Regions from separate parts of the Streptomyces sp. NBC_01198 genome, predicted to be linked through region 1. Evidence: riboswitches for the same ligand, from Rfam matches in the RefSeq annotation. Region 1 holds a riboswitch; each other region holds the start of a gene.
What was found. A riboswitch is a leader RNA that binds a small molecule or an ion and turns the genes downstream of it on or off. The one in region 1 is predicted to bind cyclic di-AMP.
Positions count from the first base shown of each region.

Region 1 (2,190 bases):
GGAGTCGCAGATCGTCCGGCTGGCGGCGGCGGGGCTGTCGAACAAGGACATCGCGGCCCGGCTGTTCCTGAGCCCGCGGACCGTCGGCTACCACCTCTACAAGGCGTATCCGAAGCTCGGCGTGGTCTCCCGCGGCGAGCTGGCCGGGCTGTTCGAGGAGGGACACACGGCAGCGCCCGCCCGGTGGTGAAGACCGGGCGGGCACTGCCGTGGGGCGTCAGGCGACTCAGATGGTGACACCGTGCGCCGCGAGGTAGGCGACGGGGTCGATGTCGGAACCGTAGTTCGGCGTGGTGCGGACCTCGAAGTGCAGGTGCGGTCCTGTGACGTTGCCGGTGGCGCCGGATATGCCGATCTCCTGGCCGGAGGCGACGGTCTGGCCGACGGAGACAACCGGCTTGGTCAGGTGGCCGTACAGCGTGTACTTGCCGTCGGCGTGCCGGATGATCACGTCGTTGCCGTAGGCGCCGTCGGCGCCTGCGTGCACCACGGTGCCCGCCGCCACGGAGTGGACCGGGGTGCCGGTCCAGACCAGGAAGTCGACACCGGTGTGGTAACCGGAGGACCAGTTGGAGCCCTGGGCGTGGTAAGGGGTGCCGATGGCGGCGTCGCCGACCGGCTTGGTGTAGCCGGTGGAGCTGACGGCCTTCTTGGCGGCCGCGGGCGCGGCCTTCTTGGCCGGGGCCGGGGCGGCCTTCTTCGCGGGGGCCGGCGCGGCCTTGACCGGGGCGGTGTTCAGCGTGAGGTGCTGGCCGGGGCGGATCAGACTCGGGTTGGCTCCGATGACCTTCTTGTTGGCCTTGTACAGCGACTTCCAGCCGCCCTTGACGTGGTGGGTGGTGGCGATCTTCGCCAGGGTGTCCCCGCGGACGACGGTGTACTCGTGCGACTTCGCGGAAGCGGCGGGGGCCTTGGTGGGCTCGGCGGCCGACGCGTGGCCGACGCCGAGCAGCGGCACCGCGAGGGCGGCGCCTCCGGTGCCCGCCGCGATGCACACCCGGGTCAGGCGGTTGAGCGAGCGGGGCTTGCGGTGCTGTCCCTTTGCGGGCATGGGGGAATTCCTCTCCTACGCCTGCGAGGTGAGCTGTCGGGTTCGGGCAGGAGATGCCCGGCCGCGGTCCGCCGTGGCCGCGCTCCGAGGAGCGCGTACGGTCGCGCGGCTTCACCCCGAGCCGTCCGGTGTCCCCGGACGGCGACCTACCTGGGTCCCCCGCTCCTGCCCTGAGTGCTCGGCTGTTCCCGATACCGGGCGGCGGCAGGATTCGGCGTCCCGCCCGGCGGATACCGCGGACGTCCGGCCCGCGGTAGGGCGAAGCTAGACGACGCCGGGAGCGGCGGGCAACCAAACGCGGCATGCCGCCCCAATCCGCCCGTACCGGCGGTTACTCCTCGCCATCCGTACACGCCGGTACGTATGCGGACCGGTCACCGCGAGTCGAGCGGCGGGCCGCACAGGGTGACAAACGGCCCGGACCGGAAACAGCGGGTGTCGCCGGGGAGCCGGACCGTGTTCGGCCCGTGACGCCGGTCACGGATCCGGCCGGCAGTGATCGGCGTCACTGCGAAATGCCGGAATTGGCACGGTGTTTCGGATATGCCGGGATCGCGGCCGACGGGACGTCAGCCCGTCCTCAGTAGCTGCCCGGCACTCCGCCGATGCGCGCGTCCAGCGTCCGGCTGAGCCGGTAGGCCACCGGCCGGAAGCCGACCGCCGGCCAGTGCCCCGCGGCCAGCGGGGAGGCGGAGTGCCAGCGGGCCGAGATGTAGCGGTGGCCGTTGTCGTACGCCCACGCCAGCGCGGTGGCCAGCAGCACCCGGCTGATGCCCTCGCCGCGCGCGGCGGGTTCCACGTACGCCTCGGCGAGTTCCACGCACGACTCCGGTACGACCGGGTCGGGCACGGCCGGGACGACCAGCACCATGGCGATCTCCTCGCCCCTGCGGGACGCGATCCAGGCTCCGCAGCGCGGATCGGCGAGCGCGTCGGCGTAGTGCAGCCGCAGCGCGGCCAGCGCGCCCTCCGGCTGCGGCTGGAACATCGCGGACTCGCGCTGCCGCCGGGAGGACTCCGCCGCCATCCGGCCGATCTGCGGCAGGTCGCCGGGACCGGCCCGGCGGATGCCGAGGCCCTCGACGCCGCGCGGCTGGCGGCCCCTGGCCTTGACCGCCATCAGGCCGTGCACGAGTTCG
Region 1 covers NZ_CP108568.1:6,855,860-6,858,049, reverse strand. Annotated here, with positions in the region: gene OG702_RS30530 (AAA family ATPase) at 1-190, shown strand, start outside; gene OG702_RS30525 (M23 family metallopeptidase) at 227-1,051, opposite strand; cyclic di-AMP (ydaO/yuaA leader) riboswitch at 1,057-1,245, opposite strand; gene OG702_RS30520 (GNAT family N-acetyltransferase) at 1,632-2,190, opposite strand, start outside.

Region 2 (2,190 bases), 2.2 Mb from region 1:
GTCGTGCTCGCGGACGCACTGGTCGATGGCGCCGTCGGCGGACCGGACCACGTAATGCGCCGAGGCGGCGTGGGCCGGGTCCTTGAAGAGCGTGATCGTGTCGGCGAAGGTCTCCTGGGTGACGTGGATGACCACCATCTGGATCGGATACGTGGTCGGCCTGCTGGCGGCGGTGTAGTTGGCGGTGCTGGCCGCCGCCCAGGTGGCTGACGGGTAGTCCACCGTCCCGGCGCGGAGGGCGGCGGGTCGGTCGACCGCCCGCACGGCGTCGGCGGGTCCGTCGGCTGTCAGCGCGGCACCTGCGGGTCCGTCGGCTGCCTGCGCGGCTCCGGCGGGCCAGAGGCCGGCGGTGAGGCCCGCGGTGGCGGCGGCACCGAGGCCGAGGCCGCCGCGCAGCAGCGAACGGCGGCTGGGCACGGCGGGATTGGGGCGTTCCATCGAAGGCTCCCTGAGGCGTCATGATGAGGGCGGGTGCATGACAAGAACGGGCCCGCCCATCGTGCGGCCCGCGCCCCTGGCATGCCAAGTGGTTCGCGAATTGGCACAGGTCCAGACCACTGGTACCGCGCCGGTCAGGCGGATATCTGCGCCCGCACGCCGCTGCGCCCCGCCGTCACCCGCTCACCGCCCGTAGCCATGTCGGCCTCTCCGATAACAACTGACGCACACTCACATCACTGCCCGGCCACGCCACCTGTCCGGTTCCTCCACTCTACGTATACCTTGCCCGATTGGTTCCCGTCCCCAACTCTCCCATTCGGCTTGGAAAACCTCTCCGGCTCTATTAACGTTCGATAACGCAGCGCGGTCGTCACCGCCGCCGACAGGCGGCACCGTGCGCTTGCCGAATCCCGTCCGCGGGAACCGGGGACCCGCCCTTCCGCTACCGCGGGAGGGGTCCAATGGGGTGAATCGGGCAGCCGTCAGGCCCGTAGGAGACCTTCCTGCTCCGAACCCGTCAGCTAACCCGGTAGGCGAGAAGGAAGGAAAGGAGTGCGCCCCCGTGGCGTCCAACCAGCCTGCCTACGCTCCTGCCCCGGTAGCAGAACCGACCGGGGAGTGGCCCTTCGGGGAGCGGGACGAGCCCCTGCCGTCCGGCGCCCCCTCCGACGGCTCCGCCGCCACCCCTTCCTCGTCCTCGCCGGCGTCGTCCGCGCCGTCCCACGACGGCTACGACTACGGTTCGGAGCCCGCCGGCCTGCGCAGCCAGCTGCGCCTGCCGCGGCAGCGCACCGGCCTGCCCGCCCGTGGCGCGGCGGTCGGCAGCGCCGTGCTGGGCATGGCGGCCATGGCCGCGGTCGGTGCCGGTGGAGTGGCCGAGGCGGCCGACGCGCCGCCCGCCGGGCCGCCGATATCGCTGCCGGACTCGCCCGGCTTCCCCGACGCACTGCCCGCACAGGCGGTCCCGGCCCCGCAGCCCGAGGTCTCGGTCGGCACACCGTCGTACGACCCCTCCGCCGTCGTCCAGGCGACCGGCACGGCGGACGCCCCACACCCGGCCGTTACGGCGGCTGCTAATGACGCCGCCCAGGACGCGCACGGCGAGGAGGACGTGGCCGCCGCCGCGACCCCCGTCGACCCCGGCGAGGCGCTGCGCACCCGCATCGTCGACCAGGTCACCCGGCAGCGCGACGCCGCCGCCCGCGCCGAGCGCGAGGCCGCCGAGAAGTCCGCCGCCGAGCAGGCGGCCAAGGAGGCCGCCGCCCGCAAGGTGCGCGAGCAGGCCGCAGCCGCGAAGGCCGAGGCCGAGGCGAAGGCCAAGGCGGCCGCGGACGCCGCCGCGCGGGCGGAGGCCGAACGGCTCGCCCGGCTCGCCGTCTCCTACGTCAAGCCGGTCGCCTCCTACACCCTCACCACCGCCTTCGGCGAGTCCGGCAACATGTGGGCGACCCACACCGGCCAGGACTTCGCCGCCCCCACCGGCACCCCGGTGCACGCCGTCCACAGCGGCACGGTCACCTCGGCCGGCTGGGCGGGCTCGTTCGGCTACCGGGTGGTCCTCCGCCTCGATGACGGCACCGAGCTGTGGTACTGCCACCTGTCGACGATGGTCGCCACGTCCGGCGAGGTCGTCACCGGCGACACCATCGGCCGGGTCGGCGCGACCGGCAACGTACCGGGGCCGCACCTGCACCTCGAAGTACGACCCGGTGGTGGCGCGCCCGTCGATCCGGTGCCGTGGCTGTACGG
Region 2 covers NZ_CP108568.1:4,687,232-4,689,421, forward strand. Annotated here, with positions in the region: gene OG702_RS21005 (N-acetylmuramoyl-L-alanine amidase) at 1-438, opposite strand, end outside; cyclic di-AMP (ydaO/yuaA leader) riboswitch at 833-991, shown strand; gene OG702_RS21010 (M23 family metallopeptidase) at 1,004-2,190, shown strand, end outside.
Region 2: linked by a shared signal. The riboswitch ahead of OG702_RS21010 (M23 family metallopeptidase) and the one ahead of OG702_RS30525 (M23 family metallopeptidase) in region 1 are both predicted to bind cyclic di-AMP.

Region 3 (2,190 bases), 830 kb from region 1:
AGACACCCGTGGAAGGTCCGTATAGGCGGCACGATGAGTGTCATTCTGGCGCGAACCCGACGTAAGCGAGGCGGCCCAATTCCCGGGGCGTCCCGCTCCGGCGCAGGTACGTACCGGAGCCAGGTCACGGCGGGAAAGGGAAGCGTCGCCATGGCAGATCTTCAGGAAGCATCCATCACCCTGCCGAGCGACCCCGCGTCGGTGACGACGGCCAGGCGCTACGTGTGCGGTCTACTCGCCGACTGGGGGCTGCCCGCCGGGGCCCCCGCTGTCGACGCGGTCCGTCTGATCGTGTCGGAGTTGGCCACCAACGCGGTACTGCACACCTCGGGGCTGTCGCCGACCTTCACCGTCGACGTACGCCTCGAACGCCTGGAGGAGTTGCACATCGGCGTCACCGACAGCCATCCGCGCTGGCCACGGCAGGAGACCGCCGCCGCGCTGCAACAGGACAGCGGGCGGGGGATGGTGATCGTCCGCCACCTCACGGCGGAGTCCGGCGGCAGCCTGCAGGTCACGCCGACCGACGCCGGGGGGAAGACCGTGTGGATCATGCTGCCGTGGGCGGTCCCGGTCGGCTGACCGGCGGTCCCGGCCGCCGGCTGCGTGCCGGCCGCCGCGCCTGTCCCCGGGGGCTCCCCGGGCGTCACACCCGGCCGTACCACACACTCCTGGTCCAGATGTGCTCCAGCCGGACCCGCGCGCCGGTCTTCGGGGCGTGCCAGATCGCGCCGCCGCCCGCGTAGATCCCGACGTGGTAGACCGACGAGCTCGACGAGCCGGTGTGGAAGAACACCAGGTCGCCCGCCCGGCGCGCGGATGACGAGATGTGCCTGGTGCTGCCGTACTGCGCCGCCGCGGTGCGCGGCAGCTTCCTGCCCGCCTGCTTGAACGAGTACAGCGTCAGGCCCGAGCAGTCGAAGCGGCTGGGCCCCGCGGCGCCCCACTGGTAGGGCGAGCCCTGCTTCGAGGCCGCCACGCCGAGGGCTCTCGCGGCGAGCGTGGCGGCGTCCGCCTGCTGTGCGGCGCCCGGCAGCAGCGCCGGTACGGCGACGGCCGCCGCGGTGAGCACCGAGGCGGCCCCGATCCGGGACAGCCTGGCGGACAGTGCGATAGGCGCGGTCATGCGCAACCCTTCGTCGTCAGCCTGCGAAGGATGACCTGTCGGGTTCGAGCAGGCGAAGATGCCCGGCCGCATGCAGCGGCTTCACCCCAAGAGGCGGCCCTTACCTGCTCCTGGCCTGCCCCGTCGTGCCTGGGTCCTCCGCTCCCGCCGTTGCACTCGTGTCGACCTGACATCCGCACGCCGGCGGGATTCGGCTTCCGTGCGGACCGCCCCGCCACGGCGGCGGGGGCTTGTCGTCACCACGGATCGTGACGCACCGCGCACGCCGGCACCGGCTGGGAAACGCCCGATGTGACTCTCGTCACACTGCTGCCATCCGGGTGACGGCATTAGGCCTTCCGGGTGGACTGCGCCGCCGGCGGCCCGTGTGACCTGCGGGCTTGTCGATCATCGGCAAACGGGTACGCAACCGCGCCGGCCGTCCGCGCCGGGTTGCCGATCCGCCAATGGGCTGAGCCGATGTTCGGCCGAATCGGGGGCGGTCGCGCCGCTGGGTGACGAGCCGCGTCCCCGGTCCGGCCGCGGACGGTCCGCCGGGTCAGTCGGCCACCGGCGGCGGAGCCGTCTCGGGCGGCACCACGGCAAGTGACGACCGGCGTTCACCGTCGAGCACCCGCAGCGCCCGCCCCAGCGTGGCGTGATGCAGGTCCGTCTCGCCGCGCAGATGCATCACCGTCAGCGCCTCCCGCAGTGCCACGGCCCGCCCGACCAGCGCCTGGGCGGCCCGCAGCGCCGCGTAGGTGTCGGTGGTCCGCGACGGGTTGATCCGGCCCAGCAGGTCAACGACCTCCAGGTAGCAGTCGATCAGCTCGCCCTCGGAACGGGTGAGCGCCGGCAGCGGCGGCAGTTCCGGCACCACCGGGCCTCACCGCAGGCCGTAGGAGGGGCCGTTGGCCTTGCGGCTGGTGGTCAGCCGGTCCACCAGGCCGTACGCGACCGCGGATTCGGCGTCGAAGACCTTGTCCCGCTCGATGTCGGTACGCACCCGGTCCAGGTCCTGGCCGGTGTGCCGGGCCAGCAGCGTCTCCAACTGCTCTCGGGTGCGCAGCAGTTCGTTGGCCTGG
Region 3 covers NZ_CP108568.1:7,684,979-7,687,168, forward strand. Annotated here, with positions in the region: gene OG702_RS34155 (ATP-binding protein) at 151-582, shown strand; gene OG702_RS34160 (C40 family peptidase) at 647-1,126, opposite strand; cyclic di-AMP (ydaO/yuaA leader) riboswitch at 1,130-1,332, opposite strand; gene OG702_RS34165 (hypothetical protein) at 1,665-1,985, opposite strand; gene OG702_RS34170 (ATP-dependent Clp protease proteolytic subunit) at 1,992-2,190, opposite strand, start outside.
Region 3: linked by a shared signal. The riboswitch ahead of OG702_RS34160 (C40 family peptidase) and the one ahead of OG702_RS30525 (M23 family metallopeptidase) in region 1 are both predicted to bind cyclic di-AMP.

Region 4 (2,190 bases), 1.7 Mb from region 1:
GCGACCCCGGCGCCGACCACCCCCGCCGACCCGGCCGACCCGGGAACCCCCGCGGACTCCGGCACGCCCACGACCACCCCCGCCGATCCGTCGGCGCCGGCCACGCCGGCCGATCCGGCTACGCCGACCACCACCGCGCCGCCGTCGGCAAGTACGCCCGCCCACCCCGGTACGGGCTCGGTGCCGCCCAGCGCGGTCGCCCACCCCGGAACGGCGCACGGCACCCCTCCGGCCGCTCCCGCCGACCCCGCGGCCCCCAGCGCGCCCACGGACGGGAGCGGGCGTCACGCCCGCCCGTACAGCCCCTCCGACGAGGCGCTGGCAGCGACCGACCGGGCGACCCGTACCGAATCCTCCGCGGTCACCGCGAACGTCGCGGATGCCAACGACACGGTCACCACCGGCAATACGGACACCGGCGCCGATACGGACCCGGGTACGTACAAGGTCGGCGCAGGCGACTCGCTGTCCGGGATCGCGTCCGGCCATGATGTGGCGGGCGGCTGGCACCGGCTCTACGACGTCAACCACCAGCTGATCGGCGACAATCCAAACCTCATCAAACCCGGACAGATTCTCAGCCTGGGGTGAACGCCGGCTGCCGGGAGGCCGAACAGCCGTGCCGGGCAAGCCCGGTGACAAAACGGACGTACGGTATTTCCGTGCCCTGCGGCGATGTGACAAGCCTCTCTCCGGAGCTGTGACCGGCTGCTCGCTCGCTGCTGAGCTCCGGCCGTCCGACCTGCGGGTTCTTCCACTCCCCGAATCCCGGACGGCAGTTGGCGCCCGAAACGCGAGTGTTTGTTCAACCGGGCCCCCTGTGCTTAACGTCTAAACGCTCGCCACAGCGGGCCCCGCCGGAGCGGAACGCCGAGTCCTGCCGCCGCCCCCACGGGAACAGTCGACGCGAAAGCGCCGCAGGCAGGAGCGGGGGACCCACGGTCTTCCGCCGGACCAGAGGCAGTACGCCGCGCAGCGCGGACAGCACGTCGCCGCTGCGTGAACGCCACCGGTCCGGCTCGGGGTGAAGCCGGGCATCCGCGTCCAACACCGCGGTGCCGGCCGGGCAACTCACGTCCGAACCCGACAGCTGACCTCGTAGGCGTCGGTGAGGAACACACACATGGGTAAGCACCGTCGCGCCTCGAAGATGGTCCGTTTCGCCACGTTCGCCGGAGTCGCCGGCACCGCCATCGCCATACCGCTGATCGGCGCCACGTCCTCGTCCGCCGCCTCGGTGGCCACCTGGGACGCCGTCGCCCAGTGCGAGTCCGGTGGCAACTGGTCGATCAACACCGGCAACGGCTACTACGGCGGCCTGCAGTTCTCGCAGTCCAGCTGGGAGGCGGCCGGCGGCCTGCAGTACGCGGCCCGCGCCGACCTGGCCACCAAGGACCAGCAGATCGCGGCCGCCGAGAAGCTGCTCGCCATCCAGGGCCCCGGCGCCTGGTCCTGCGCGTCGGCCGGCGGCCTGACCGCGGGCGGCCCGTCGCCCGACATCAACACCGGCGGCTCGTCGTCCTCGGCAAGCACCTCCACGCCTGCCAAGGCCACCACCCCGGCGAAGAAGGCCACCCCGGCGAAGAAGGCCACCCCGGCCAAGCACACCGCCACGGACTGGAAGCGGCACACCGCCCGCAAGGGCGACTACACCGTCGTCTCCGGCGACACCCTGTCGCGCATCGCCGCCAGCCACCACGTGGCGGGCGGCTGGCACAAGCTCTTCGAGCTCAACAAGGACAGCGTCAAGGACGCCGACCTGATCTACCCGGGCCAGCAGCTGTACCTCGGCTGACCGCCCGGCGGGAACCTCACCGACCGGCCGGTCACGCGGCCCGCCCTCGGGGGCGCCGCGTGCCCGGCCGGTTTTCCGTCTCAGGGGCCGGGCCGGGAACCGGCACGGGCACCCGGGGCGGTTAGGCTCGTCCCGGAAAAGACGAGAAGACATCATCTGAAGGAGACAACGTGCCGTCCATCGACGTCGTCGTAGCCCGGGAAATCCTCGACTCGCGAGGCAACCCCACCGTCGAGGTCGAGGTCGGCCTCGATGACGGCAGCACGGGCCGCGCCGCGGTGCCGTCCGGCGCATCCACCGGCGCATTCGAGGCCCTCGAACTCCGCGACGGCGACAAGAACCGCTACCAGGGCAAGGGCGTCGAGAAGGCCGTCCTCGCCGTGATCGAGCAGATC
Region 4 covers NZ_CP108568.1:5,149,773-5,151,962, forward strand. Annotated here, with positions in the region: gene OG702_RS23025 (transglycosylase family protein) at 1-591, shown strand, start outside; cyclic di-AMP (ydaO/yuaA leader) riboswitch at 981-1,120, shown strand; gene OG702_RS23030 (transglycosylase family protein) at 1,124-1,795, shown strand; gene eno (phosphopyruvate hydratase) at 1,966-2,190, shown strand, end outside.
Region 4: linked by a shared signal. The riboswitch ahead of OG702_RS23030 (transglycosylase family protein) and the one ahead of OG702_RS30525 (M23 family metallopeptidase) in region 1 are both predicted to bind cyclic di-AMP.